Regions from separate parts of the Actinoallomurus acanthiterrae genome, predicted to be linked through region 3. Evidence: predicted binding sites of a transcription regulator. Region 3 holds the regulator's gene; each other region holds the start of a gene.
What was found. Region 3 encodes HrcA, which represses chaperone genes, less so after heat shock. Its sites were predicted from a motif close to TTGGCACTCTCNNNNNGAGAGTGCCAA; they were not measured.
Positions count from the first base shown of each region.

Region 1: the regulator HrcA is predicted to act here: its motif matches at 4,096-4,122, upstream of groL (chaperonin GroEL).
Region 2: the regulator HrcA is predicted to act here: its motif matches at 2,573-2,599, upstream of groES (co-chaperone GroES).

Region 1 is NZ_BAAHCO010000001.1:11,334,499-11,344,303, reverse strand. It holds gene ACYVF7_RS53575 (alpha,alpha-trehalose-phosphate synthase (UDP-forming)) at 1-1,234, opposite strand, end outside; SAM riboswitch class I at 1,450-1,616, shown strand; gene thrC (threonine synthase) at 1,632-2,876, shown strand; gene ACYVF7_RS53565 (MoaD/ThiS family protein) at 2,873-3,151, shown strand; gene ACYVF7_RS53560 (cold-shock protein) at 3,556-3,756, shown strand; gene groL (chaperonin GroEL) at 4,249-5,880, shown strand; gene ACYVF7_RS53550 (YdcF family protein) at 5,965-6,633, opposite strand; gene ACYVF7_RS53545 (helix-turn-helix domain-containing protein) at 6,650-7,684, opposite strand; gene ACYVF7_RS53540 (hypothetical protein) at 7,922-8,206, shown strand; gene ACYVF7_RS53535 (hypothetical protein) at 8,203-8,565, shown strand; gene ACYVF7_RS53530 (adenosylhomocysteinase) at 8,562-9,698, shown strand; gene ACYVF7_RS53525 (NUDIX hydrolase) at 9,695-9,805, shown strand, end outside.
Region 2 is NZ_BAAHCO010000001.1:1,437,675-1,447,479, forward strand. It holds gene ACYVF7_RS07200 (hypothetical protein) at 1-315, opposite strand, end outside; gene ACYVF7_RS07205 (TFIIB-type zinc ribbon-containing protein) at 462-677, opposite strand; gene ACYVF7_RS07210 (class I SAM-dependent methyltransferase) at 1,018-2,220, opposite strand; gene groES (co-chaperone GroES) at 2,716-3,027, shown strand; gene groL (chaperonin GroEL) at 3,116-4,738, shown strand; gene ACYVF7_RS07225 (sigma-70 family RNA polymerase sigma factor) at 5,004-5,591, shown strand; gene ACYVF7_RS07230 (hypothetical protein) at 5,822-6,283, opposite strand; gene ACYVF7_RS07235 (DUF5319 domain-containing protein) at 6,468-6,854, opposite strand; partial or broken gene guaB (IMP dehydrogenase) at 6,986-8,487, shown strand; gene ACYVF7_RS07245 (GuaB3 family IMP dehydrogenase-related protein) at 8,546-9,658, shown strand; gene glpD (glycerol-3-phosphate dehydrogenase) at 9,755-9,805, shown strand, end outside.
Region 3 is NZ_BAAHCO010000001.1:9,472,432-9,482,236, forward strand. It holds gene ACYVF7_RS44635 (16S rRNA (uracil(1498)-N(3))-methyltransferase) at 34-765, opposite strand; gene ACYVF7_RS44640 (Lrp/AsnC family transcriptional regulator) at 990-1,568, opposite strand; partial or broken gene ACYVF7_RS44645 (hypothetical protein) at 2,243-2,413, opposite strand; gene ACYVF7_RS44650 (MFS transporter) at 2,438-3,913, shown strand; partial or broken gene dnaJ (molecular chaperone DnaJ) at 4,171-5,300, opposite strand; gene hrcA (heat-inducible transcriptional repressor HrcA) at 5,301-6,314, opposite strand; gene ACYVF7_RS44665 (MBL fold metallo-hydrolase) at 6,450-7,253, shown strand; gene ACYVF7_RS44670 (DUF3097 domain-containing protein) at 7,523-8,344, shown strand; gene ACYVF7_RS44675 (DUF4870 domain-containing protein) at 8,447-9,085, shown strand; gene ACYVF7_RS44680 (DUF4870 domain-containing protein) at 9,095-9,805, shown strand, end outside.

The sequences.
Region 1 (9,805 bases), 1.9 Mb from region 3:
CCGCCTCCCGGGACAGCACAAGGGCGCAGCCCCGCTCGGACAGCACCGGCCCTTCCTTGGCGACGAGGTTCATGCCGTCCCGGATCGGGTTGACCACGAGGACGTCCGCCAGGCCGTACGCCGCCAGCGAGCGCGGATAGTCGTCGTTGACCTGCAGGATCAGCGGCTCCCACGTGGAGTCCCCGAACTCGTCGGAGATCTCGGCCGCCATCCGCTGCACGGCGGCGGTGTACTCGCGGTACTCCGGCAGGTCGTGGCGGGAGGGGTAGGCGAAGGCCAGGTGCACCACCCGGCCGTGCCACTCCGGGTGCTTGGCGAGCAGCTCACGGTAGGCCGCGAGCCCCCGCACGATGTTCTTGGACAGCTCCGTACGGTCGATCCGCACGATGAGCCGGCGATCGCCGACCTGCTCGCGCAGGGCCTTCTTGCGGGCCTGCACGTCGGGTTCGGCGGCGCGCGCCCGGAGGGAGTCGCCGTCGATCCCCAGCCCGTGCACGCCGACGCGCGTGACGCGGCCGGCGTGGGTGACGGTGCGCGCGACCGGGTCGACCTTCGCCTGCAGGACGGCGGCGCAGCAGTCGATGAACGCGTCGGCCCAGCGCTGGGCGAGGAAGCCGGCGTGATCGGCGCCCAGGATGCCTTCCAGCACCTCCCGGCCGATGTCGTCCGGCAGCAGACGGTAGTACTCCGGCGGCGCCCACGGCGTGTGCGAGAAGTGGGCGATCTTCAGGTCGGGGCGGCGCTCGCGCAGCATCCCGGGGGCCAGCGTCAGGTGGTAGTCCTGGATCGCCACCTTCGCGCCCGGCCGCGCGTCCCGGGCCAGCGCGTCGGCGAACGCCGCGTTGTACGCCTCGTACGACTGCCAGTCCCGCCGCGACCGCGCGTCGAAGTGCGGCGTGTTCGGGCTGTCGTACAGCATGTGGTGGACGAACCACAGTGTGGAATTGGCCACAGCGTTGTAGGCGCGGTGGAACGTACCGGCCGGGATGTCCAGCATGCGGACGGCGCCAGCGCCGGCGCCGTGGGCGTCCAGCCGGCCGTCCTCCGCGCGGCGGGCCGCGGCGCGGTCGGCGTCCGACAGCGCCGCGCAGATCCACAGGATGTCGCCGCCCAGTCCGGCGAGGGCCGAGACGAGACCGCCGCCGCCGCGTCGCATGGACAGCGTGCCGTCGTCGGCGAGCGCGAAGGACACCGGACCGCGGTTGGAAGCGACGAGGACCTGCGAGTCACCCATGGAGGGAGCGTAACCGGCCGAGGTTAAGGAGGGTCCAAGAAGGTCGAATGGCGGGCGGTTCGGGACGTCATCCCGCAGATACGTCATCTCGCCGCCGGGCCTCGTGAACCGGTCGCGGACCGCTCCTCACGGGTCCCGGCGGTGTCTCGCGACCTGAGACGCGCTTGGCGGAGAACCGGTCAGTCACGTATACAAGTCAACAGACAACTTCATAAAGCTCATCCAGAGGGGTGGAGGGACCGGCCCGTTGAAGCCCCGGCAACCCTCCCGGAGATGCGGTTCTACGCGTGCTGGGCACGTTCCAACTCGCGCTGACAGCGAGGCCGCCCGGGACAGGTGCCAACTCCGGCTCGTGACCAAGGTGGCACGGGAAAGATGAGGAGAGAGGCCTCGCTCCATGTCGCAGTCCGCCGCCCGAAACCTCGGCCCCGCGACCGCACTGACGTGCCGTGAATGCGGTGAATCTTACGATCTGGGCCCTCGCTACGCCTGCGAGCTCTGTTTCGGCCCCCTGGAAGTCTCCTACGACCTCACCGGCGTGACCCGGGAGCGGATCGAGTCCGGCCCACGCAACATCTGGCGCTACCGCGGCCTGCTGCCCGTTCCGTCGAACGTCGTCGACACGCCCAACACCGAGCCCGGCTTCACCCGCCTCGTACGCGCCGACAACCTCGCCGAGTCGCTGGGGCTGCGGTCGCTGTGGGTCAAGGACGACAGCGGCAACCCGACCCACTCGTTCAAGGACCGGGTCGTGGCGGTCGCGCTGGCCGCCGCCCGCGAGCTCGGTTTCAAGGTCCTGGCCTGCCCGTCCACCGGTAACCTCGCCAACGCGGTCGCCGCCGCGGCGGCGCGCGCCGGGATCCGCAGCGCCGTGTTCGTGCCGTCCGACCTCGAACGCCAGAAGATCGTCACGACGGCGGTGTACGGCGGGACGTTCGTCACCGTCGACGGCAACTACGACGACGTCAACCGGCTGGCCTCGGAGCTCGCGGGCGAGCAGGAGGACTGGGCGTTCGTCAACGTCAACGTGCGGCCGTACTACGCCGAGGGTTCGAAGACCATCGGGTACGAGATCGCCGAGCAGCTCGGCTGGCGGCTGCCCGAGCAGATCGTCATCCCGATCGCGTCCGGCTCCCAGCTCACGAAGATCGACAAGGCCTTCCAGGAGTTCATCAAGCTGGGCCTGGTCGAGGACCGGCCGTACAAGATCTTCGGTGCGCAGGCGACCGGCTGCTCGCCCGTCTCGGCGGCCTTCAAGGCCGGGCTCGACGTCGTCCAGCCCGTCAAGCCGGCCACGATCGCCAAGTCCCTGGCGATCGGCAACCCCGCCGACGGTCCGTACGTCCTCGACGCCGTGCGCCGCACCGGCGGGGCCATCGAGGACGTCTCCGACGAAGAGGTCGTCGACAGCATCGCGCTGCTCGCCCGCACCGAGGGCATCTTCGGCGAGACGGCGGGCGGCGTCACGCTGGGCTCCCTCCGCAAGCTGCTGGCGAGCGGCGCACTCGACCCCGAGGCCGAGACCGTCTTCATCAACTCCGGCGACGGCCTCAAGACCCTGGACGCGGTGGCCCCGGTGGCCGTGCCGTCCGCGAACATCGCTCCGACCATCGAGGCATTCCGAAAGGCAGGTCTGGCGTGAGCTCGATCAGTGTCCGCATCCCGACGATCCTCCGGAGCTACACCGGCGGTGAGGCCGAGGTGAAGGCGACTGGCTCGACCGTGCGCGAGGTCGTCGCCGACCTGGAGGCCAACCACTCCGGCATCGCGGCGCGCATCCTCGACGACAACGGCAAGATCCGGCGGTTCGTCAACGTCTACGTGGGCGAGGAGGACGTGCGGTTCGCCGATGGGCTCGACACGCCGACGCCGGACGGCGTCCAGATCTCCATCATCCCGGCCGTCGCCGGCGGCTGAGCCCTCCTCGGGGGTGACGCCCCGTGATGAAGACGTACCCGCGATCCCCGATGGTCGCCGAGTCCACGGACTTGGTGACCACCGGGGATCGTGTGTTGGGTAGCCGAAACGACCGAGGTGGAGGCTCCTACTCCGCTCTCTTGCGGGGCAATTCGGGCTCGCGTATACGGATTTATCGGTAGGTGTCGCTAGTTCCGCCTGCGGGATTCTCTTTTTGACCGACATCGGCCGCGCGCAGTTCTCGGGTAAAGGCTGTTCCACGGACGGTAGCCGTGTGTAGGGTCGGCGATGGCCGCCGCAGCCGAGTCGGCGGGCGATCGGCGGGTTCCGCAGTGGTCCGGCGGGCTCGAATCAGTGGCCGTGGCCAATGGTCGCGGGAATTGCCCTGGTGGGAGTTGTTAGGAATGGCGCAAGGCACCGTCAAATGGTTCAACGCGGACAAAGGCTACGGCTTCATCGCGGTCGACGGTGGCAGGGATGTGTTCGTGCACTACTCGGCCATCCAGTCCGATGGCTACCGCAGCCTCGAGCAGGGGCAGCGGGTGGAGTTCGAGATCACACAGAGCGACCGGGGTCCCCAGGCGGACGCGGTCCGGGCGCTCTGAGTCCCATAGCCCGACGGAGGCCCGGCGCTTCGGCGCCGGGCCTCCGGCCGTCTGAACACCTCGCCCACTCGGCCGGCCGACCGCGCAGGGCCCGCTTCGGCCGTACGGCCCGCTCCGGCCCGCGTACGGCCCGCGTACGACCCGCTCCGGCCGTGCATGACCCGCTCCGGGCGCCGCCGTGCGGTCCCTGGGTTACCCGGTCGTACGACGCCCCGGTGTAGGCGGTGGACCTGGCGTTATAGCGTGCTGGGGAGAGCTCCGGCGCGAAATGGCGAGAAGTTCACCCAGGTGAGGGCGGACCGCGCTTGCACTCTCGGGGGCAGAGTGCTAAACAAGCGGTTGGCACTCTACTATTGAGAGTGCCAACGAAGTGATCGAGGCGATGAGGCCTCGTGCCCGGCGACGGCATGGAAGTCGCCGGACGTGGTCGTCCGTCGCGGGCGTCGACTCGATCCAGTGATAGCCACCCCGTTCCGGGAGGATCTGGAGCTTATGGCTGCAAAGATGATCGCGTTCGACGAGGACGCGCGACGCGGCCTCGAGCGCGGCATGAACCAGCTTGCCGACGCCGTGAAGGTGACCCTCGGTCCCAAGGGCCGCAACGTCGTTCTGGAGAAGAAGTGGGGCGCCCCCACGATCACCAACGACGGTGTATCCATCGCCAAGGAGATCGAGCTCGAGGACCCGTGGGAGAAGATCGGGGCCGAGCTCGTCAAAGAGGTCGCGAAGAAGACCGACGACGTAGCCGGTGACGGCACCACCACGGCCACCGTGCTGGCCCAGGCGCTGGTCCGCGAGGGCCTGCGCAACGTGGCCGCCGGCGCCAACCCGATGTCCCTGAAGCGGGGCATCGAGTCCGCCGTGGAGCGCGTCAGCGAGGAGCTCTCCAAGATCGCGAAGGACGTGGAGACCAAGGAGCAGATCGCTTCCACGGCCTCCATCTCCGCGGGCGACCCCTCGATCGGCGAGATGATCGCCGAGGCGATGGACAAGGTCGGCAAGGAAGGCGTCATCACGGTCGAGGAGAGCCAGACCTTCGGTCTGGAGCTCGAGCTGACCGAGGGCATGCGCTTCGACAAGGGCTACGTGTCGCACTACTTCGTGACCGACCCCGAGCGCATGGAGGCCGTCTTCGACGACCCCTACATCCTCATCGTCAGCTCGAAGATCTCGGCCAACAAGGACCTCGTGCCGGTTCTCGAGCAGGTCATGCAGAGCGGCAAGCCGCTCGTCCTCCTCGCTGAGGACGTCGAGGGCGAGGCCCTGGCCACCCTGGTCGTCAACAAGATCCGCGGTGTCTTCAAGTCCGTCGCCGTCAAGGCCCCGGGCTTCGGCGACCGCCGCAAGGCCATGCTGCAGGACATCGCGATCCTGACCGGTGGCCAGGTCATCAGCGAGGACATCGGCCTCAAGCTGGAGAACACCACGCTCGACATGCTCGGCCAGGCCAAGCGCATCGTGGTGACCAAGGACGAGACCACCATCGTCGATGGCGCCGGCAACCCCGACGACATCGCGGGCCGCGTCAACGAGATCCGCGCGGAGATCGAGAACTCCGACTCCGACTACGACCGCGAGAAGCTCCAGGAGCGCCTCGCCAAGCTGGCCGGCGGCGTCGCCGTCATCAAGGCCGGCGCGGCCACCGAGGTCGAGCTCAAGGAGCGCAAGCACCGCATCGAGGACGCCGTTCGCAACGCGAAGGCGGCCGTCGAGGAGGGCATCGTGCCCGGCGGTGGTGTCGCGCTGCTGCAGGCGAGCGCCAAGGCCTTCGACAAGATCGAGCTCGAGGGCGACGAGGCGACCGGTGCGGCGATCGTCAAGCGCGCTCTTGAGGAGCCGCTGAAGCAGATCGCGGTCAACGCCGGCCTCGAGGGCGGCGTGGTGGCCGAGAAGGTCCGCAACCTCGAGCCGGGTCAGGGCCTCAACGCCGCGACCGGCGAGTACGTCAACATGTTCGACGCGGGCATCATCGACCCCGCGAAGGTGACGCGCTCGGCGCTGCAGAACGCCGCGTCCATCGCGGCGCTGTTCCTCACCACCGAGGCGGTCATCGCCGAGAAGCCGGAGAAGGAGAAGGCTCCGGCCGGCGACCCCTCCGGTGGCATGGGCGGCATGGACTTCTGAGTCCACTCGCTCAAGGGGCGGTCCCGTGTGCTGGGACCGCCCCTTTCGCATGCCCGGCGGCGGGGCGAGGCCGCGTACCAGCGATCAGCGTTTCAAGAGCCTGCTGTCGAACTCGGCGTCCACGAGCCGCTGGTAGGCGGCGGTCACCTGGTCGGGGAGGTCCTGGGCGATGGCGAAACCGAGCTTGGGATATTCGATGAGGCGCTGGAGGTCGCCGACGAGCATGTCGATCACCAGGCGTTCGTCGCCGATGGACTTGACGTAGTCGTCGAAGCTCAACGGTTCGGACGCGCAGACGGGCTCGACCTGGGGCCAGAGCTTGCGGCAGGTCGCGTACGCCCGTCGTTCCATGTACGGCTTGCTGATCAACAGCACCGAGGAGATCTTGACGCCTGCCTGCTGGAGCGCTTGGCGGGACAAGGTGATGTTGTCGCCGGTGTTCTTCGCGCAGGGTTCGGTGATGATCGCGGAGCGGGGCACGCCCAGAGTCATGGCGTGTTCGGCGTAGTGGACGGCTTCCCCGCGCGGGAAGCGCTTGGCCGTGGTGGGGCTGTTGGCGCCGCTGAACACCAGCACCGGGAACAGTCCGGCGCGGTACAACTCGGCGGCGAAGGTCGCCACTCCCAGGTCATGGCTGCCGAGGCCAATCGCCGCCGAACATGGCCGGGGCCGGTGATGCATCCGGTGGTAGTCCCAGATGAGCTCGGCGTCGGCGCGCTGGGCGTCGCTGACGGCGATTCGCGCGTCGGTCACGAAATCTCCCTTTCGGTCATCGTCGTACGTTGATCCCGTTGGAGTGCTCCGCCTCATGGCGGATGGCATCGATGCTGCGTAGCTGATGGTTCAGCCCGCAGCCACGGGCGAGCCGGCTCGTCTCCTCCAGCAGGGCAAGGCCCTCGTCGCGGGTGGCGCGATCGGACACCAGGATGTGCGCGTACGCGGTGTTGAGCCGTACGCGCTGCATGAGCGTGTCCTGGGAGCCGCCGCCACGGGCAGTCTCGATCAAGCACAGCGCCTGATCGAGGTCGCCGACGCCGCGGTAGGCCAGTGCGAGCTTTTGATGGGCCACCGACCAGTCCTCGGCTTCATCGAGGTCTTCAAAGGCATTCGTCGCCTCGGCCATCACGCGGGCGGCATATTCATGCTGACCCGCTTTGCTCAGTGCCGTCCCCACCCACAGGAGGGAGCGGGTGCGGTCGCGGCCACTGAGCCGCTCATCGTCGGCGAAAAGCTGATAGCGGCGCGCGGCACCATGGAGATCACCGGCCATCTCGTCGATCACCGCCAACGACAATGAGATCTGAGCGATCCGGCGTGGGATGCCCAGATCGTTGAACATGCTTAGCGCCCTCCGGTAGGAGCGCTGTGCCGATCCGGGGCCGACCAGCGTGCCCTGATCGCGCTGCACGTCGCCGGCCAACGCGAGCGAACGGGCATGGAGATACAGCCCTCGGGCGTCGAGCCGGTCGGCGGGGAATCGGAGTAACCAGCGGTTGATGAGAGCGGTGGTCGCCGGGAAGTTCTGCCGACTCAGGTAGACGGCGGCTCGTTCGATGTCATCCGCCCAGGATTCGTAATCCCACGAAAGCACGCCTGCCTCACTGACCGGTGTACCGACCATGGTGCCGGTTTCGGCCAGCAGCAGCTGAAAGCGCTGTTGAGCGGCGGTATCCGCGCGGTTCAGCGCGGTGTCCAAGATTGCCTGAGTGTCGGGGCGCGGCACGATGGTGGCCTGCAGTTTCTCCCATTTTGCAACCGTACGAACGTTGACCCCAAGTTCCTCGGCGAAGGCCCGAATGCTCATCCGGACGGCCCGGCGTAGCGCTCGGGCTTCTCGACCAGTCCAGTGACGCACGGTTGGCATGCGTGTACCACCTCCTCTCCGCTCCGATCGAAGCATGACGCCACCGCTTGATGCATCGAAAGTGCAACGCGAGTACAACACCTGGCCGTTTCGGCCGCGTCCGGCGGCGTCGATGCTCGATTCCAGCACAGGACGGGGCGGATCCCGACAGGGAGTCCGACGAGACAGGGGACAACGATGGTGAATGGAAGCGGCCATAGCCGGGATCTGTGCAGTTTGGTCGACCTGTGCCGGGAGCTGGCGAAGCTCGACGTACGTGTGGGGGTAAGCGACGCGCGGCCGGCGTTGTCGGTTCGCGGCGATCTCACCGCCCGGAAGGTGTGGGTCGAGATCGACGCCGGGTCGTTCGTGTGGCGGCGAGACGATCTGGCGCGGCACCCGGCGGACGATCCCGTTGGCGCGGCGGCGTGCCTGGCCGACTACCTCAAGAACCGCGACGCCGGATCCGGCCGTCGGCCATGAGAACCGATGAGGCCTGGGAGCACGCTCCCGCCGCGACCCACCTGCCCGGTGGCCCGGCCGGGACGACGAGGGCCGACCCGGTCATCGTGCTTCGGCGGCGGTTTCCCGGCCTGGTGTTCTGGTTCGGCATCCGTACGCGCTCTTGGTGGGCGATGGTGCGGGTCGCGCAGGGATGGCGTCTGGTCGAGGCCATGGACGCCGACGAACTGACCCGTGCGGTTCTGGCGGCGGCCACCTGGCCGTATCCACCGGCGTGGCGACCGGCACTCACCCCGAAGCGTTCGGGTCGTCTCGTCTTGGCGTCCGACGAGAAGGAGAGCTCCGTGGGGATATCGGACAAGCGGCGGAGGAACGCATGACCGCGCTGGAGGACTTCGAACTGTCGCGGGTGGACGCGTTCTTCCGCAAGATCACCAGTCGATACGGAATGCCCGAGCCGGTGTCCGTGCTGGTGATCACGCATCTGCTTGGCGAACGGCCCGCATTCCTGCGGGCGGTCGGGCGGCTGGCCGAGATCGCCGCAGTCCTGCCCAAGCCGAAGTCGATCGACGCGCAGGCGCTGGAGGAGGTCACGGCTCTCTTGCCGGTGGACGGTCTGGAGCGTGCGGCGTTCGCCGATCCGACGCGTGCGCTGGAGTATCTGGAGTCGCGAGCGGCCGGTCGGCGGATCGTGTTGCTTGACGTCGGTGGGTACTTCGCGCCTGGCCTGGAGCACGTGTGCGCCAACTTCTCCGGCCAGGTCATCGGAGTGGTGGAGGACACCGAGAACGGACACCAGCGGTACGAGACGCTGGACAAGCTGTCATGCCCGGTGTTCAGCGTCGCCCGCTCGCCGCTCAAGGACCCCGAGGACTACCTCGTGGGACAGTCGGTCACCTTCTCCGCCGAGGCACTGATCCGAGCGCGGGGCGACATCCTGCAAGGCCGCCCGGCGGCGGTCATCGGGTTCGGCAAGCTGGGCCGGTCGGTGGCGGCGATGCTGCACGCCAAGCACGTCGGCGTCACTGTGTACGACTCCGACCCCATCCGGCGGACACAAGCCCTCTCTCAAGGGTTCCGCACCACCTCTACCCTGGCCCAGGCCATAGCAGGAGCCGGAGTGATCGTGTGCGCCACCGGGAACCTGGCGTTGCGCGAAGACGACTTCGCCAGGATTCCCAACGGTGCGTACATCGCCAGCGTGACCAGCAGCGATGACGAGCTCGAGCTGGGCGCACTCGACGGGCTGTACGAGCGGACCCCGACCGAGGAGCACATCACCCGGTACGCCCGAACCGGGCACTACTTCTACGTGCTGGCCGATGGGAATGCCGTCAACTTCCTTCACGGCGCGAGCGTGGGTGCTTTCATCTTCCTTGTTCAGGCCGAGATCCTGGCGGCGCTCGGGTCGTTGGCTGCTGCCGGCCACGAACCCGGACTTCATGAACTGGACGCGACCGAACGCAGCCTGATCGCGGCGACCTGGCTGCGCTACTTCGATGGGACGTCATGAGTATCGGCACCGAGGAGATCCGTTCCACCCTGGCCCGCTACCTAGACCGCCACCCCGACGAGGCCGACCATCTTCGACCCCTGTCCGAGGCGTTGAAGACCGGAGCC
Region 2 (9,805 bases), 8.0 Mb from region 3:
GACGGGCTTGACCCGCTCGCCCACCGACTCGATGTGCTCGGCCAGCCCCTCGGCCCACTCCGGAGGCTTGCCGAACAGCTCGTCGACCTGCCCGCGGACGGTGTCGAGCTGGGTCGTCAGCCCGGTGAGCTCACGCTCCCGGACCTCGCGGAGCAGCCACTCTATTCCCTCCAACCGCTGGTGGATCTCGTCCAGGAGCTGCCCCGTCGACCGCTGCTCATAGACGTGATCTTGCGCCGCGCGGGCTAGCAATTCTCGCATTCGGTCCGAGACCGGCTGACCCCCTGTCTGCAGGAAGTTGTGATTGGTGTCCACCCGGGTGCTCCTTCGTTTGCCCTGCCGGAAATGGCGGCGGCGTGGATCGCGAGGAGACACTCTATTGAGCGAACCAAGGTCATCGAGCCGAAGAAAAGAAATTCAGGGAAAAGAGATTCTTAGCCGCCTACGGCAAATTGCCCTTTTCAGGCGCGACGGTGCCGGCCCTCGTACGAGAGCCCCGCCGGAGGGCCGCAGACGGCGGCGACCTGCCCGGTGCCGCGCCAGATCAAGCGGTCGAGCTCCCCGCGCCCGAGGAACACCCCGCGACAGCGGGAGCACTCCTCGAACACGATGCCGCCTCGCTGGAAAGTCACCATTCCGGCACCGCACTTCGGACACCGCAGTACGGCGTCGGCCATCGTTCAACCCCCGTGTTCGCCCGCGCCCGCCCGGCGCGCCCCCGTCATCGCGCCCGCGGCGCGGCCTTCCGGTCGCCAAGAGTAGTCAGCCGGACACGGTCACGACCGTGGTCTTTGCCGGACTCTGGCGTGTCGCCCATCACGCGCGCCCCAGAGAGGCGGTCCGGCCGTGGCAACACCCGGTGGTCGCCCCACGAACGTGGGTCGCGCGGTACGCGACGCGGCGCGAGCGGTGCCGGGCCGCGACGGGCAGTGCCGCGCGGACGACGGGTGGGCGATGCGCGGTACGCCGCATGGGACTCGGGGGACCCGGCGCGAGCGGCGCCCGGTGTCGTCTTGCTCAGGCCTCGCGGCAGATCAGGGCGGTCGGGGCGTCGCCTACGCGGGTGAGCACGAGGACGCGTTCCTCGGGGCCGTCCGTGCGGAGGTCGCGGCGCAGTCGTTCGACGTCGCCCGCGAAGCCGCGCTTCTTGATCGTCAGGGTGCCCGTCCGGTGTTGGCGCAGCGCCGCCCGTACCCGCTTCACCGCGAACGGCAGGACGTCCAGGATCTCGTACGGCCGGGCGAACGGCGTCGTCAGCAGTGCGTCCGAGGTGATGTAGGCGATCCGCGGGTCGGCCAGTGCTCCGTCGAGCCGGGCCGCGACCTCGGCCACCAGGTGCGCCCGGACCACCGCGCCGTCCGGTTCGTACAGATAGCGGCGCCAGCCGGCGATGGAGGGCGGCCCGAGATCGGGCTCGGCCGTCAGAGTGGCGGGCTCGCGGCCCTGCCGCAGGACGGTCGCCCGGCGTCGTACGTCGCCGGCCAGGTCACCCAGCCACAGCGCCGCCTCTTTCACCTCGCCGCCGTCGGAGATCCATTCGGCCTCAGCGCCCGGGGGCACGGCCTCATGGGGAATGCCCGGCGCCACCTTGACGCAGGCGCCGGGCGCTCGTCCGGCGATGGCGAGCACCGTGCCCAGCGGCGGCAGGTACGCCTCCGGGTCGAAGACCCGCCCGCGGGAGGTCCGGCGGCCGGGGTCGGCGAAGACCGCGGCGTGCCCTTCCGGGTCCTGCGCGGTCGCGTCGCCCTGCCGTACGTCCGCCAGGTCCTCCAGGGCGAAGGCGCGGAGGTTCGCCCGGGCGACGGCGGCGGTGAGCGGGTCCAGCTCCACGCCGAGGCCGCCGACGCCCGCGCGGGCGCGCGCCAGCAGATCGCCGCCGATGCCGCAGCCCAGGTCGAGCACCGTGCCGCGTGGGGCGAGGCCGCCGAGCCGGTCGGCGAACCGCCGCGCCCGGTGCCGGGCTACGCCGGCCCGGGTCGCCTGCTCGAGCCCCTGCGGCGTGAAGTACATGCGGTCCGCGTCGGCCCCGAACTTGGCCCGCCCGCGCACGCGGAGCCGGGCCTGCGTGAGCGCGGCGCCGACCAGCTCCGCGGGGTGGCGGGCGCGCAGCCGGGAGGCGGTGGCGAGGAGTGTGCGCTCGTCGACGTCGGCGGCGCCGATCTCACCGAGGAGTTCCTGGCCTTCGGGGGTGAGCAGCCCCTGAAATGCGGCGATGTCCACCCGACGACCGTAGTGGCCGCGCGGCCGCGAACCGTACCCGGGCGGGCCGCGGCTGGACGGTCGCGGACCGTACCGAGCCACTGGCGGGCTGCCGGCCGGGCAGGGTGCCGACCGTACCGGGCGCCACCAGGTGGATCGCAGGCTGGGCGGGTGCGGGCCCATGCCGGGTCACCGCCGGTTGGTGGCCGGGCGGGGGCGGACCGTACGGGGCCGCCACGTGGGCCTTGGGGTGGGTGGCCGCGGGCCGTGTCGGGACGCCGGGCAAGCTTTGACCAATGCCGCATATAACGACAGGTCGGCGGCGCGCGGGGGTCCGTGTTGACGCGTTCCCGGCCACGGCATAATCTCCAACTTGGCACTCTCCCCATGAGAGTGCCGATCAAGCGACAGGCTGGTCTGGCACCCGCGACGGCAGGCCACCGTGGTCGCGTCTCCAACATGCGGCTGGCCGATCCGGTCGGCCGAGGATACGCAATCGAAGGGGAAGGTCAGATCGTGTCGACCGCCACCAAGGTTGTTCTCAAGCCGCTCGAGGACCGCATCGTCGTCCAGCCCCTCGAGGCCGAGCAGACCACCGCGTCGGGTCTGGTGATTCCCGACACGGCGAAGGAGAAGCCCCAGGAGGGCACTGTTCTCGCCGTCGGTCCGGGTCGCTTCGACGACAAGGGCGAGAAGCGCGTCCCGCTCGACGTCAAGGTCGGGGACGTCGTCCTCTACAGCAAGTACGGCGGCACCGAGGTCAAGTACAACAACGAGGAGTACCTCGTGCTGTCGGCCCGCGACGTGCTCGCCGTCGTCGAGAAGTAAGACCCACGAGATGCGCTGCCCCGGTCGTCCCCTGTGAGGGCGGCCGGGGCTGTGCACGTCCACGGACACCCATACTTGGAGCTTCCCAATGCCGAAGATCCTGGAGTTCGACGAGGACGCGCGCCGCGCCCTTGAGCGCGGCGTCAACGCCCTCGCGGACGCCGTCAAGGTGACGATCGGCCCGCGTGGCCGCAACGTCGTCATCGACAAGAAGTGGGGCGCCCCCACCATCACGAACGACGGTGTCACCATCGCTCGTGAGGTGGAGCTCGACGACCCGTACGAGAACCTTGGCGCGCAGCTCGCCAAGGAGGTCGCCACCAAGACCAACGACATCGCGGGTGACGGCACCACCACCGCGACGGTCCTGGCGCAGGCGCTCGTCCGCGAGGGGCTGCGCAACGTCGCCGCCGGCGCGTCGCCGATCAACCTCAAGCGCGGCATCGACGCCGCCGCCAACTACGTCGCCGAGCAGCTGCTCAAGTCGGCCCGCGAGGTCGACGACAAGGAGTCGATCGCGCACGTCGCGACCATCTCCGCCCAGGACGCCAAGATCGGTGAGCTCATCGCCGAGGCGTTCGACAAGGTGGGCAAGGACGGTGTGATCACCGTCGAGGAGGCCCACACGATGGGCCTGGAGCTGGAGTTCACCGAGGGTCTCCAGTTCGACAAGGGCTACCTGTCGCCGTACATGGTGACCGACCCGGAGCGGATGGAGGCGGTCCTCGAGGACGCCTACATCCTCATCCACGACGGCAAGATCTCCAACGTCACGGAGTTCCTGCCGCTGGCCGAGAAGGTCGCCCAGACCCGTAAGCCGCTGCTGATCGTCGCCGAGGACGTCGAGGGCGAGGCCCTCGCGCTCCTGGTGCAGAACAAGCTGCGCGGCACGTTCGTCAGCGTCGCGGTGAAGGCGCCGGGCTTCGGCGACCGCCGCAAGGCGATGCTGGAGGACATGGCCGTCCTCACCGGCGGCCAGGTCGTCACCGAGGCCGTCGGCCTCAAGCTCGACGGCGTCGACCTCGACGTGCTGGGCCGCGCCCGGCGGGTGACCGTCACCAAGGACGCCACCACCGTCGTCGACGGCGAGGGCGAGGCGGCCGCGATCGAGGACCGGATCCGTCAGATTCGCCGCGAGATCGAGGGCAGCGACTCCGACTGGGACCGCGAGAAGCTGCAGGAGCGCCTGGCGAAGCTGGCCGGGGGCGTCTGCGTGCTGCGCGTCGGCGCCGCCACCGAGGTGGAGCTGAAGGAGAAGAAGCACCGCCTCGAGGACGCCATCTCCGCCACCCGCGCGGCGATCGAGGAGGGCATCGTCTCCGGCGGCGGCAGCGCGCTCGTGCACGTCGCCAAGGAGGGCTTCGACGCGCTCGGGCTGTCCGGCGACGAGGCCACCGGCGCGGAGGCCGTCCGCCGCGCGCTGGTCGAGCCGCAGCGCTGGATCGCCGAGAACGGCGGCAACGAGGGCTACGTCGTGGTCTCCAAGGTCGAGGCGCTGCCGGTCGGCTCCGGCTTCAACGCCGCGACCGGGGAGTACGGCGACCTGATCGCCCAGGGCGTCATCGACCCGGTCAAGGTGACCCGCTCCGCGGTCAGCAACGCCGCGTCGATCGCCGGCATGCTGCTCACGACCGAGGCGCTCGTCGCGGACAAGCCGGAGGAAGAGCCGGACGCCGCCGCGGGCGGGCACGGCCACGGTCACGGCCACTGATCATCGGTACGGCCGTTACGACGGCCGGCGGATCGCGGATGCCCTCGCCACGGGACGTGGCGGGGGCATCTGTCGTTCCGGGAGGCCCGTTCTCTGACTGTCTGTAGTCGTACAGTCACGATGAGAGATAAATGCGGGTGGGGATCAGTACTGTGACCATTCCGTTGTCATCAACGATGGAGACAGGCGCGATCTCGGTGGGCATCATGCTTTCGTGACCGAGGGAGCGATCGCCGGGGCCGCGGTTCGGGGTGCTGCCGACGAAATACGGGGGAGACGTCCGGCGAAAGCCGACGACAACGAGCTCAGAGAACTCACGAGTCTTGCCGTCCAAGGCGACCCGGAGGCGGTCGAGTCGCTGATCGGACGGGTTCGCCCCATGGTCGTGCGCTACTGCAGGGCGCGGCTAGGACGGGTGTCGGGGCAGTACCACATCGCGGACGACGTGGCCCAAGAGGTGTGCATCGCCGTGCTCGGGGCGCTGCCGCGCTACCGCGACATGGGCCGGCCGTTCGCCTCGTTCGTCTTCGGCATCGCGTCGCACAAGATCGCGGATGCGCTGCGCAGCGCGATCCGTGCCGCCGTGCCGACCGAGGACCTGCCCGACGGCCCCGACGAGCGGCCGGGGCCCGAGGAGACGGTCGTCCGGTACATCGAGGCCGAGCGCGCGCGGGACCTTCTCGACCGGTTGCCGGATCATCAGAAGGAATTGGTGCTTCTGCGGGTGGTGGCGGGTCTGTCCGCCGAGGAGACCGGTAATGTACTCGGCATGTCAGCCGGGGCCGTCCGCGTCGCCCAGCACCGGGCTCTGGCCCGTCTTCGAGCGATGGCGAGTGAGGAGTCGATCGCTTGACCGGTGGGGGTACCGCCACTCCCGAGCCGCTCGACCTCAGTGAGATCAGCCGTAGCGGCGACCTGTTCGACGCCTTGGCCGGGCGCCGCGTCACCGATCCGGGTGCCGGATTCGAGCCGTCCGACGATCCGGCCGCGCGCCTGCTGGCCGCCCTGGCCGCAGACGTCGACGCGGGCGCGCCGCCGCTGCCGGCGCCTCCACCGCGCGTGTCGTGCGGGGGCTCGAAGGCGTCAGGCCGCCCGGTCGTCCGGGCGTTCGTCACGTTCGGCGCGGTCTCGGTCCTGTTGACGACGGCGGGCGCCGCCGTCGCGGGCGGCGGAGGCGATCACGGATCGAAGGCCCACCCGCCCTCGGCCCGCCACGAGATCTCGGAACGCTCCAGGGCTCGCCTCGAGTCGGTCGTCCGGGCCTTCCCCGGCGGCGTGCGTCCGCGCCGGCCGAACGCCCACCGCGTCACCCCACCCGTCCGGGACCAAGACGTCCGAAGCGCCGACGAAACCGCCTGCGGGAACCCCGGCGAAGGGACACACCCCCGGCAACTTCGGGCCGCCGTATTCCCGGCCGCACGCTCCGAAGCACGGACACTCGACCAGCTCGTCGCCGACGCCGTCCCCGAGCGCGCCGACCGGCTCCACCCCGAGCCCGTCCACGTCCCCCACCACGTCGAATCCGTCGGGCGAGACGTCCGCCACGGACCCCGGCGGGTCGCGGCGCCGCAGCGCCCTGACCGAGAAGCGCTCTTCGAAGACCGGCCGCGCGTCAGGGGATCGCGACCGCCGGTAGCCGGCGGGGGCCTTCAGCCCTTGGGGCCTGTCCAGAGGTCCCCGTCCGTAGCGAGCGCCGCGCAGTGGGGCAGCGGGACTTCGAGAGAGGTCCTCAGTTGGAGTGGCCTTCCTCACTGTCGATGACGCCGTCCACGTAGCCGCGGGCGTACTCCCAGCTGACGTAGTCCTCCGGGGCGGCGGCGATCGCGGGCTCGTGGACGCGCGGCAGCCCCTCGTCGAGCAGGTGACGCAGGTTGCCGTGCAGGAGATCCCAGTCGATGTGGTGGGCCCTGCCGCAGTCGCCGCAGTCGACCGTCAGCCCCTTGATGCCCAGTGGCTCGAGCAGGGCGCGAAAGACCTCCAGGTCGGCGAGGTCGGCCAGCACGTCCTCCCGCTCCGTCGTGCTCAGCGGAGCGGTCTCGTCGCTCGGATCGCCGAGCGCGGCGGCCGGGTCCTCGGGATCGTTCGCGAACGGGTCGAGCGGAGCGTCATCGTGCACAAACCCACGCTACCCGAGTAGTGGCCGCCGATTCGTTCCTTGTCACGACCCTTCGCGGGCGTTAGGAGGCCCCGACTAGGATGGGGTCAACGCTTCGCTGATCAGGCCCGACATCGCGACCCTTCCGGATGATGCCCATGACTTCCGCGCCCGAGTCCGCCAAGTTCGCCCCGCAGGGCCTCACGTACGACGACGTGCTGCTCGTGCCCGCGTACTCCGATCTCGCGCCGGGCGACGCCGACACGGCGACGCGCCTGTCGCGGTCGATCACGTTGCGCATCCCGCTGGTGTCCGCGGCGATGGACACCGTCACCGAGGCGCGGATGGCCGTCGCCATGGCGCGGCAGGGCGGCCTCGGCGTGCTCCACCGCAACCTGCCGATCGACGAGCAGGCCCAGCAGGTCGACCTGGTCAAGCGCTCCGAGGCGGGCATGGTCAACAACCCGGTGACCTGTTCGCCGGACGACACGCTCGCCGACGTCGAGGCGCTGTGCGCCCACTACCGGATCTCCGGTGTCCCGGTGACCGACGCCGACGGCGTCCTCGTCGGCATCGTCACGAACCGGGACATGCGGTTCGAGACGGACGCCGCGCGCCCGGTGCGCGAGGTGATGACCAAGATGCCGCTGGTCACCGCGCCGGTCGGGGTCTCCCGTGACGAGGCGTTCGGGCTGCTGCGCGCCAACAAGGTGGAGAAGCTCCCGCTCGTCGACGGCGCCGGCCGCTGCGCGGCCTGATCACGGTGAAGGACTTCACCAAGAGCGAGCAGTACCCCTTGGCGACGAAGGACGCGGCCGGGCGGCTCGTGGTCGGCGCGGGCGTCGGCGTGGGGCCGGAGGCCGAGCAGCGCGCCAAGGCGCTGATCGAGGCCGGCGTCGACGCGCTGGTGGTGGACACCGCGCACGGTCACTCGCGCGGCATGATCGAGATGGTCGCCAAGCTCAAGGCCAACAGTCACGTCGACGTCATCGCGGGCAACGTCGCGACCAGGGCCGGGGCGCAGGCCCTCGTCGACGCGGGCGCCGACGCGGTGAAGGTCGGCGTCGGCCCGGGCTCCATCTGTACGACGCGTGTGGTCGCCGGTGTGGGCGCGCCCCAGGTCACCGCGATCTACGAGGCCGCGCTGGCGTGCGCCCCCGCCGGGGTGCCGGTGATCGGCGACGGCGGCCTGCAGTACTCCGGCGACATCGCCAAGGCGATCGCCGCGGGCGCCGACACGGTGATGCTGGGATCGCTGCTCGCAGGCTGCGAGGAGAGCCCCGGCGAGCTGATCTTCATCAACGGCAAGCAGTACAAGACCTACCGGGGCATGGGCTCGCTCGGCGCGATGAAGAACCGCGAGCGCGGCGGATCGTTCAGCAAGGACCGCTACTCCCAGGACACGGTCGCGAGCGAGGACAAGCTGATCCCCGAGGGCATCGAGGGCCAGGTGCCCTACCGGGGTCCGGTCGCGGCCGTCGGTCACCAGCTCATCGGCGGCCTGCGCCAGGCGATGTGGTACACCGGCTCCCGCACGGTCGCCGACCTGAAGGCGAACGGCGTGCTGATGCCGATCACCGGGGCGGGCCTGCGGGAGAGCCACCCGCACGACATCCAGATGACCGTCGAGGCCCCCAACTACCAGGTCCGCTGAGAGTTTCACCGGCCGTGACCCGCCGTGGTCACGGCCGAAGCATGGAAAGAGGACGTACATGGCTGAGGTCGAGATCGGGCGGGGCAAGAGCGGTCGCCGGGCGTACGCGCTCGATGAGATCGGCATCGTCCCGTCGCGGCGTACCCGCGACCCGGAAGAGGTCAGCGTCGCGTGGCAGATCGACGCCTATCGCTTCGAGATGCCGCTGGTCGTCGCCCCGATGGACAGCGTGGTCAGCCCGGCGACGGCGATCGCCATCGGGCGGCTCGGCGGCCTGGCCGTGCTCGACCTCGAGGGCCTGTGGACCCGTTATGAGAACCCCGAGTCGCTGCTGGCCGAGATCGCCTCGCTGGACGACGCGACGGCGACGCGCCGTCTCCAGGAGCTGTACGCCGAGCCGATCAAGGAGGACCTGATCGGGCGGCGGATCGAGGAGATCCGGGACGCGGGCGTCACCGTGGCGGCCCGGCTGTCGCCGCAGCGCACCGCCCAGTACCACAAGGCCGTCATCGACGCGGGCGTCGACCTGTTCGTGATCCGCGGCACCACGGTCAGCGCCGAGCACGTCTCCGGGCGGGCCGAGCCGCTGAACCTCAAGCAGTTCATCTACGACCTCGACGTCCCGGTGATCGTCGGTGGCTGCGCGACCTACACCGCCGCGCTGCACCTGATGCGCACCGGCGCGGCCGGGGTGCTCGTCGGCTTCGGCGGCGGCTCCGGGCACACGACCCGTACGGTCCTCGGCGTCGCGGTGCCGATGGCGACGGCCATCTCGGACGTCGCGGCGGCTCGGCGCGACTACCTCGACGAGTCCGGCGGCCGGTACGTCCACGTGATCGCCGACGGCGGCATGCGGCAGTCCGGTGACATCGCCAAGGCCCTCGCGGTCGGCGCCGACGCGGTCCTGGTCGGGTCGCCGTTCGCGCGGTCGACGGAGTCGCCGGGCCGGGGCTACCACTGGGGCAGTGAGGCGCACCACGATGAGCTGCCGCGCGGCAAGCGGGTCGAGCTCGGCTCGATCGGCACGCTCGAGCAGATCCTGTACGGCCCGTCGAACGTCGCCGACGGTTCGATGAACCTCATCGGCGCGCTCCGGCGGGCCATGGCGACCGCCGGCTACTCCGACCTGAAGGAGTTCCAGCGCGTCCAGGTCGTCGTCGCGCCGCACTGACGCCATCTTTGGTGCACTCCACCGTTGGGTAAGCGTTTTGTGACGGATGAGGTAGCGACGTAGCGTGGTCACCGCAGACGTCCGAGGGAGTGCGCCATGGCGGTTGGGGAGCCCGAGAACGAGGTCAACAGGTCGCGTCTCGGTCCG
Region 3 (9,805 bases):
CCGAGCAGCACGGCCGCCCTCGTGGCGTGGGGTCTACCAGCGCCCGACGCGGCTGAGCAGCACGGCGGCCGCCGCGACGCCCGCGGTGGAGGTGCGCAGGACGGTCGGGCCGAGGAGGACGGGTGTTCCGCCCGCGGACTGGAACGCGGCGATCTCGTCGTCGGTCAGCCCGCCCTCGGGGCCGACGACCACGACGATGTCACCGGTGTCCGGGACGTCGATCCCGCTCAGCGGCCGCTCGGCCTCCTCGTGCAGGATCACGGCGAGCGCCGCGTCGGCGATACGCTCGGCCGCCGCGGCCGTACCGGCGGGCTCGGTCACCTCCGGCAGCCATGCCCGGCGGCTCTGCTTGGCCGCCTCGCGCGCCGTACCGCGCCACCGTGCGAGCGCCTTGGCGCGCCGGTCGCCCCGCCACTGCGTGACGCAGCGGGCGGCCGTCCACGGCACGATCACGTCGACGCCCACCTCGGTCATCGTCTCGACCGCGAGCTCTCCCCGGTCTCCCTTGGGCAGGGCCTGTACGACGACGATCCGGGGTTCCGGACGGGGGACCCGCCTGCGTGCGACGGCCTCCAGGTGGAGGCTGTCACGCTCGGCGGAGACGACGACGCATTCCACGAGCCGCCCCTCCCCGTCGCTCAGGTCGACCCGCTCCCCCGCCCGGAGCCGGCGTACGGCGGCCGCGTGGCGCCCCTCGGGCCCGTCGAGGAGGATCCGATCGGAATCGAGGCGCGCGGGCTCGGCGAGGAAGAGGGGTGGGCTCATGGGACCGATCGTAGGCGTGCCGCGGTGCCGGGAGCGCGCCTGAGCGGTCTCCGAACCGGCCGGCCGGTCTTGCCCAGTAGGCGTGCCGCGGTGTCGGGAGCGCGCCTGAGCGGTCCCCGTACGGTCCGGCCGGTCTTGCCCAGGTCGATGTGCCGGCTCCGTTCCTGCGCCGTGCCGACGGCCGATGGGGCACCGGTCGTCGGGCAGCCGCCCAGGCGCGCGTGTCAGGACGCCGAGGACAGGCCGAGCCGGGTGCCCGCCGCAGGGCTGAGCGTGCCGGCCGCCTTGACCGTGTGCAGGATCGGGGCGGTCTCGAGGGTGTGGATTCCGGCGAGGGCGCCGAGGCGTCGCGTGAGGTAATGGTGCAGATCGGCCGGGTCTGAGCAGAGCGCCTGGGCGAGGAGGTTCGTGGGGCCGGTCGTGGCGGCGACGACGGCCAGTTCGTGGTGGCCGGCGAGCGTGGTCGCGACGTGGTCCAGGTGGGCCGGTGCGACGGCCATCCACAGCAGCGCCTGGGTGGTGGCTCCGAGGACGGCGGGGTCGACCTCGACGTCGAAGAAGACCGTGCCGCGGGCGCGCAGGTCGGCGATGTGGCGGGCGACGGTGGCCTGCGACCAGCCCGTGGCCGCGGCCAGATCGGCGTACGAGGCCCGGCCGTCCTGGCGGAGCGCGGCAAGCAGCTCCTGATCCGCGCGCGCCGGAGGTGCAGGCCGGACCGTACGGGACCGGGCTGACGCGCCGCCGGGAGAGGAAGAGCGGCCCGTACGGGGACGGGTCGACCCGTCGCCGGGATCCGCGTCCACCCGCGGCGGAGGGGCAGAGCGTGCCGTACCGGAATGGGCCGACGCGTCACCGGGATCCCCGTCCGCGTGCGGCGGAGATCCGGGGCGGGCCGCGTGGGAACGGGCCAGCCCGTCGCCAGGGTCCCCGTCCGCCCGCACCAGAGGGGCAGGGCGTGCCCTACGGGAATGGGCGGCGCGTCGCTGGGATCCCCGTCTGGGCGGGCCGTACGGGGGTGGGAGGCCGGGCCGGCCGGTGCGTCGCCGGGGTCCCCTGCGGGCCACAGTTCGCGTTGCTGGCGGTCGGTGAGGGACTGGGTGGCTCCGCGCCAGGCGGTGGGGCCGCCCAGGTAGGTGTGCAGCACGCAGTGGGCGGAGACTGCGGTGATCCCCGCCCGGCGCGGGATGTCGCGCAGCAGCAGGGCATTGGAGACCTCGACGCCGTGCGGCGCGTGGATGAGAGTGAAGATCTCCGTGCCGCCCGAGACCAGCTTGACCCATGAGGTGTCCGGCCGCCGGGCGAGGGAGTGCGCGAGGGTCTGCGCGGTGGCCGGGGTCGTGGTGAGGCGGACCATCCACTGGGTGTGCCCGGCCTGGCCTGTCTCGGCGAGGCCGACCACGCGCAGGCCCGCTTCGGCGCGCAGCCGCCGGTATCGGCGCGCCACGGTCTGGGTGGACACGCCGAGGACCGTGGCGATCCGGCTGAACGGCGCCCGTCCGTCGATGTAGAGGGCGTGGATGATGCACCGGTCGAGATCGTCGAGCATGCACTGATCTTGCATCAATGACGCTTCGGATGGAAACAATCCGCCGATCTCCCGCCGTGGATGGAACGGCTGATTCCGGCCTCGCACGCTGGGTCGCGACATCGGGCGTGACCGGAAGGAAGATCGATGGAGATACGAAAAGGGACAGCGGCGTACCGCTTCCGCTGGCTCGCGCTGGGCGCCCTGCTGGTCGCCGAGGCGATGAACCTGCTGGACGCGACGATCGTGCAGGTCGCCGCGCCGGTGATCCACGCCGAGCTGGGCGGTGGCGAGGCCGACATCCAGTGGTTCAGCGCCGCTTACACGCTGCCGTTCGCGATGCTGCTGGTCACGGGGGGCCGGCTGGGCGACATGGTGGGGCGCAGGCGCGTGTTCGCGATCGGGGTGGCGGGCTTCGCGCTCGCGTCGCTGTCGTGCGCGCTGGTGCCCGGGGCCGGGGCGCTGATCGTCGCCCGAGCGGTCCAGGGCGTCGCCGCCGCGTTGATCATCCCGCAGACGATCGGGCTGATCCGCGCCATGTTCGACGGGGCGGAGCTGGCCAAGGCGATGGGGAGCATCGGGCCGGTGATGGGCCTGGCCGCGATCTGCGGGCCGGTGCTGGGGGCGGTGCTCACGCACGCCGACCTGTTCGGCTCCTCTTGGCGTTCGGTGTTCCTCGTCAACCTGCCGCTCGCGGCGGTCGTGCTGGCCGTGGTCCCGAGGATGCGCGAGGACAGGGCGGCGGCGCGGCCGCGCCTGGACCTGCTCGGCACGGTGCTGGCGATCGCCGGAGCCGGGCTGGTCGTCCATCCCCTGATCCAGAGCGGGACTGCCGGTGTACGGGCGGGCGGCTGGGCCGAGATGGGCGCCGGGGCCGTGGTCCTGGTGGCGTTCGGTCTTCAGCAGCGGTACGCCGCCCGTCGCGGTGGCCGGCCGCTGGTGGAGCCGAGCTTGTTCCGCGACCGGGGCTTCCCGGCCGCGCTGGCGACCTCGACGCTGTTCTTCGCCGTGATGAACGGGCTGATGCTGGTCGTCGTGGTGCAGGTGCAGGTCGGGCTGGGTGACGACGTCCTCACCGCCGGGCTGACGCTGCTGCCGTGGTCCTGCGGCATGGCGATCTCCTCGTGGGTCTCGGGGACGCGCCTGGTGCCGCGGTACGGGTCGCGGATGATGTTCGTGGGGCTGGCCGTCATGATCGCCGGTCTCCTCGCCGCGGTCGCCGTCTACGCCGGCGCCCGGCCGGGGGCCTACCCCTGGGCGCTGCTCGGCGCGCTGGGGCTGTGCGGGATCGGGAACGGGCTGTTCACCGTGCCGTTCTTCACCACCGCCCTGACCCGGGTACGCCCGCATGAGACGGGGTCGGCCGCCGGGCTGCTCAACGCGGTCCAGCAGTTCGGCGGCACGTTGGGCATCGCCCTGCTGGGCACCGTCTTCTTCCGCTCCCTGGCGACGGGGTCCCGGACGGGCGCGGCGTCGCTGCACGCCGTCGGACTGACGTTCTGGCTCGCGGCGGGGCTGCTCGTCGCGGCGGCCGTCACGGCGGCGCTGATGCGCACGCGCGAGACACCGCCGGAGCGGGAGCCGGAGCCGGAGAATCGATCCGCGGCACCTGCTAACGGATGACCGAAGCCCCGCCCACATGGCGGAGGCCCGCCCACGTGACGGAGGCCCGCCCACGTGACGGAGGCCCGCCTGCGTGGCGGAGACCGGCCTACGTGACGGAGACCTGCCTGCGTGACGGAGACCCGCCCGTGTGACAGGGACGGGCTCGCGTAACGAAGGCCGGCCCGCGTGACACAGACCCGCTCGCATGGCGAAGGTCCGCTCACGGGTGACGAATGCCCCGTCCGGTCAAGGCCGGACGGGGCATTCGCGATGGCTCAGCGGCCGTTGAACGCGTCGCGGAGGCGGGAGAAGAAGCCCTGCTGGCCCGGGGAGAACTTGCCCGGCGGGCGCTCCTCGCCGCGCAGGCCGGCCAGCTTGCGCAGGAGCTCCTCCTGCTCCTCGTCGAGCTTGGTCGGCGTCTCGATGTTCACGTGGATCATCAGGTCGCCGCGGCCGTTCTCGTTGAGGTGCTTGATGCCCAGGCTGTACATCGGGATCACCTGGCCGGACTGGGTGCCGGGCCGTATGTCGATCTCCTCGGGGCCGTCGAGGGTCTCGACGGTCAGCGTGGTGCCGAGCGCGGCGGCGGTCATCGGGACCTGGACGGTGCAGTGCAGGTCGTCGCCCTGCCGTTCGAAGATCGGGTGCGGGCGCTCCACGATCTCGAGGAACAGGTCGCCGGCCGGTCCGCCGCCCGGGCCGACCTCGCCCTCACCGGCGAGCTGGATGTGGGTGCCGTTCTCGACGCCGGCGGGGATGCGCACCTTGATCGTGCGGCGGGTGCGGACCCGGCCGTCGCCGGAGCACTCCGGGCAAGGGTTGCGGATCATGGTGCCGTAGCCGCCGCACTGGGGGCAGGCCCGCGACGTCATGACCTGGCCGAGGAACGACCGGGTGACCTGCTGCACCTCGCCCCGGCCGTGACACATGTCGCACGTCTCGGGGTGCGTACCCGGTGCCGTGCCGGCGCCCGAGCAGTTGTTGCACACGACGGCGGTGTCGACCGTGAGCTCGCGTGTGGTGCCGAACGCCGTCTCGGACAGGTCCAGTTCGACGCGCACGGTGCCGTTGCGGCCCCGGCGGGCCCGGCTGCGCGGCCCTCGCTGGGTGGTGGTGCCGAAGAAGGCGTCCATGATGTCGCTGAACGGGAATCCCGCGCCGAAGCCGCCGGCTCCGCGCCGGCGCCCGCGGCGAACGGGTCGGCGCCCAGGTCGTACATCTCGCGTTTCTTCGGATCGGAGAGCACCTCGTACGCCTGGGTGATCTCCTTGAACCGATCCTGCGTGGCCGGATCGGGATTCACATCCGGGTGCAGCTCACGCGCGAGCCTTCGGTAAGCCTTCTTGATCTCGTCCGCACTGGCGTCCCGGCGCACCCCGAGGGTCGCGTAGTAGTCGTTCGCCACTTACGACCCCGCCAGAATCTGACCGACGTAACGTGCCACTGCGCGCACTGCTCCCATCGTCCCGGGGTAGTCCATCCGCGTCGGACCGAGAACGCCGAGCCGGGCCACGGCCTGGTCGCCCGCGCCGTACCCGGTGGCGACCACCGAGGTCGTGCGCAGGCCCTCATGCGGGTTCTCGGTGCCGATCCGCACGGTGAGGCCGGAGGGGTTCTCCGCCTCGCCGAGCAGTCGCATCAGGACGACCTGTTCTTCCAGGGCCTCCAGCACGTCACGGAGGCTCTGGGACAAATCGGCGCGGGCGAGGTTCGCCGCGCCACCGATGATTATCTTCTCTTCGTGCTTCTCCACGAGGCTCTCGAGGAGGACCGACAGCACCGTCGCGGCTAGGGGCCGCTCGCCGACCGCAACGTGCTCCGGCAGGTCGGCCAGGGCGTCGGGCACGTCGGTGAGCCAGCACCCGTCGAGACGCGCGTTGAGCAGCGCCCGCAGGTGCGCGATGGCCTCGTCGGAGACGTCCTCGTGGGTCTCGATGGCCCGCTGCTCGACGCGGCCGGTGTTGGTGATGACCACGAGCAGGAGCCGCTGGGTCGCGATCGGCACCAGCTCCACGTGCCGTACCGACGAACGCGTCAGCGAGGGGTACTGCACGACGGCGACCTGCCGCGTCAGCTGTGCCAGCAGCCGGACCGTACGGCTCACGACATCGTCGAGGTCGTAGGCGTTGGCGAGGAACGTCTCGATGGCGCGCCGCTCGGCCGCCGACAGCGGCTTGATCGTGGACAGCCGGTCGACGAACAGCCGGTATCCCTTGTCGGTCGGCACACGTCCCGCGCTCGTGTGGGGCTGGGCGATGTAGCCCTGCTCCTCGAGCACGGCCATGTCGTTTCGGATCGTGGCCGGCGAGACACCGAGATTGTGCCGGTCGACCAGCGCCTTGGAACCCACCGGCTCGTGGGTGGACACGTAATCTTCGACGATGGCTCGCAGCACGGCCAGTTTTCGATCGTCGAGCACGCACTCACCTCCCGTGTCCGCGGCCCTTCAATCTGGCACTCTTCTCCTCTGAGTGCCAAGTGTACGGCTCGGCGGCGCGCACGAGGAGACGCCGGTGGATCACGTTCTCGCGTCGAGCATGGCAGAGTCACTTCTGTGACCTGGCACGAGATTGCGGAACGTTGTTTCCAGCGCCGTTATTCCGACTTCGACGTGACCGTGGGGGTCGTCGTCGGGGCCGAAGGCGCCGTCGTCATCGACACCCGCGCGAGTGTCGCACAGGGCGTGCGGCTGCGCGACGACGTTCGACAGCTCGGCGTCGACGATCCCATCGTCGTCAACACCCACGGCCATTTCGACCACTGCTTCGGCAACGCCGCGTTCGCCGCGGAGCGGTGGGGACACGCGTCGTTGCCGGACTACCTGGCCCACACCGCGCGGCCGATGCTGACGCGGGAGTTCCCCGGGTGGGCGGAGAAGGTCGAGACCGACCTGCTGCTCGCGCCGGACCACCTCGTCACCGACCGCGCCGAGCTCGACCTGGGCGACCGCGTCGTCGAGCTGCGCCACTTCGGCCGGGGCCACACGGACGGCGATCTCGTGGTGTGGGTCCCCGACGCGCGGTGCGCGTTCACCGGCGACCTGATCGAGCAGTCGGGCCCGCCGTCGTACGGCGGCGACTCCTTCCCGCTGGAGTGGTCCGGCACCCTGACCGAGCTGCTGCGGGCCGTAGACGGCGTGCTCGTGCCCGGGCACGGGGAGCCCGTCGATACGGACTTCGCGGACCGCCAGCGCGAGGAGATCGACCTGGTGGCCCACCGGGTGCGGGAGACCCACGCCGCGGGCCTGGGCGTCGAGGAGGCCCTCGGCTCCGGCGACTGGCCGTACCCGGCCGAGGCGCTGCGCGAGGCCGTCCGGCGCGGCCACGACCACCTGGACCCGCGCCCTGGATCGGGATGAGCCACCGGAAGGACCCGACGCCAGGCGACCGGACCGGTGAGGCATCAGCGCGAGCCGCCTGGGCGACGAGGGTTTCTAGGTGAGCCACCCGGACCGGCCTGACAAGCGATCATGACGAGCCGCCCGAGCGATCCGGGCGACGAGGGCCAGGGCGGGCCACTCGGACGATCGGGCCGACGAGGGAGCAGGGCGAGTCGCTCGGACGATCGGGCCGACGAGGGCGCTTGGACGGCTGACCCGCTCGCCCCGTGACCGGTACGGTGCGACGGGTGCGGAGCAAAGACTATGGACGCGACGTTCTGTCCGGCGACTGGCGCCGCCCGAAGAAAGGGCAGATCCCGGAGGTCGCCGCCGAGCGCGGACTGGTCGCCGAGGACCCGTCGAGCGGTTTCTGCGGCGCGGTCGTCGCCTGTGAGAAGGACGCGGTGACCTTGGAAGACCGGTTCGGCAAGCGCCGGGTCTTCCCTCTCGCCAAGGCCGGGTTCCTCATCGACGGCAAGCCGGTGACGCTCGTCCGTCCCGTACGGGCGGCGGGGACCGCACGGTCGGCGTCCGGTTCGGTCGCCGTGCCGAACCTCCGCGCCCGCGTCGCCCGAGAGAGCCGGATCTACGTCGAGGGCCGCCACGACGCCGAGCTCGTGGAGAAGATCTGGGGGCACGACCTGCGGGTCGAGGGCGTCGTCGTGGAGTACCTCGAGGGCGTCGACCACCTCCCCGACATCGTCGAGGAGTTCGGCCCCGGGCCGGAACGCCGGCTGGGCGTGCTCGTCGACCACCTCGTGGCCGGTTCGAAGGAGAGCCGCATCGCCGGCGAGGTTTCCTCGCCGTACGTCCTCGTCACCGGTCACCCGTTCATCGACATCTGGGAGGCCGTGAAGCCGTCCGCGCTCGGCATCCCGGCGTGGCCCCGGGTGCCGCGCGGGACGTCCTGGAAGGAGGGCGTCATCGCCGCCCTCGGCTGGCGGGGCGAGCCGGGTGAGGTGTGGCAGGCGATCCTCGGCCGGGTCCGCGCCTACACCGACCTGGAGCCCGCGCTGCTCGGGCGGGTCGAGGAGCTGATCGACTTCGTCACCGTCCCGCAACAGGACTGAGGAAGCCGCAACCATCCCGCGTCGGCGTACGTCTCATACACTGCGACCTCTTTCGGTCACCGCCCGACATTTCCTCATGTTCCGCTAGAAGGGACACCACCAATGACCTATGGCCAGCAACCGGGCTACGGACGGCCCGGCCTCGGCGGACCGGGTTACGGCCCCGGCCCGGGAGGCCAGGCGTACGGACCGGGGCACGGAGGCCAGGGCCATGGACGGGTACCGGCCCAGGGCCACGGGCCGTCGCCCTACGCCCAGCCCGGGTACGCGCCGGGAGGCTACGACCAGAGCGGGTACCAGCAGCAGCCGTACGCTGCGCCGCACGGGCAGCAGGCCCCTCCGTCCGCGGGCTACGGCCCGCCCCAGCCCGCGAAGCGGCGCCGCGAGCCGACGCCCACCGGCGGGCCGGTCACGGACGAGGACGAACGCTGGGCCGTTCCGGCCTACGTCGGGATCTTCGTCGCCGGGTTCATCGCGCCCGCCATCGTCTACCTCCTCAGGGGCCGTTCCTCGCGGTTCGCGCGCTTCCATGCGATCCAGGCGCTCAACCTGTCCATCGCGATGACCGCCTGCAACGTCGCCGCCTTCGCCGTGACCTACTTCATCGGCCCACAGGGGCTGCTCATCACGCTGGCGGTGCTGGCCATCGAGTACTTCTGCGTCGTCAAGGCCGCGATCGGCGCGAACCGCTGCGAGTGGTACCGCCTGCCCTCGATCGCCGCCTGGCCGATCCTGCGATAGGGATGTCGGGTGAGCGAGCCACAGGACCCCCGGCCCTCTTTCGAACCGCCGGACCCGGCGCTGAGCGACTCGCCCTCCACTCCTCCGCCTCCCGCCGGTCCCCCGCCCGGACCGTCATGGCCGGGAGCGCACGACACCCCGCCCGGCCAGCCGCCTCCGGCCGGTCCCCTGCCCGGACCGCCGTGGGCGGAACCACACGACACGCCGCCCGGCCGGCCGCCTTATGACGCCTCCGGGGGCCCGCCGTACGGCGGGCCCCCGACGCCACCGGGCCCGTACGGCACCCCGGCCGAACCCCCGATGCCACCGGGGCCGTACGGACTGCCCTACGGCGGCCCGCCGGCAGGGCCCGGGCCGTACGACGCGTCACCCGGTCCACAGGCGCACGGTCCCGGGTACGGCGGTCCTCCGCACCCTCCCGTCCCGTACGGCGGGCCTCCCGTCCCGTACGGCTACGGGCCGCCGGCGCACGCCGCCCCGGGAATCACGGCGGCCGACGACACGACGTGGGCGCTCATGGCGTACGTCGGGCAGTTCGCGATCGGGTTCATCGCGCCGCTCGTCGTCTACGCGTCGCGCAAGGACCGGTCGCCGTTCGTCCGCCAACATGGGGCGCAGGCGCTGAACCTCGCGCTGACCAGCCTCATCCTCACGTTCGGCAGCATCCTGCTGATCGTCATCACGCTCGGGATCGGCGCGATCGTCGTCCTCCCGGCGCTC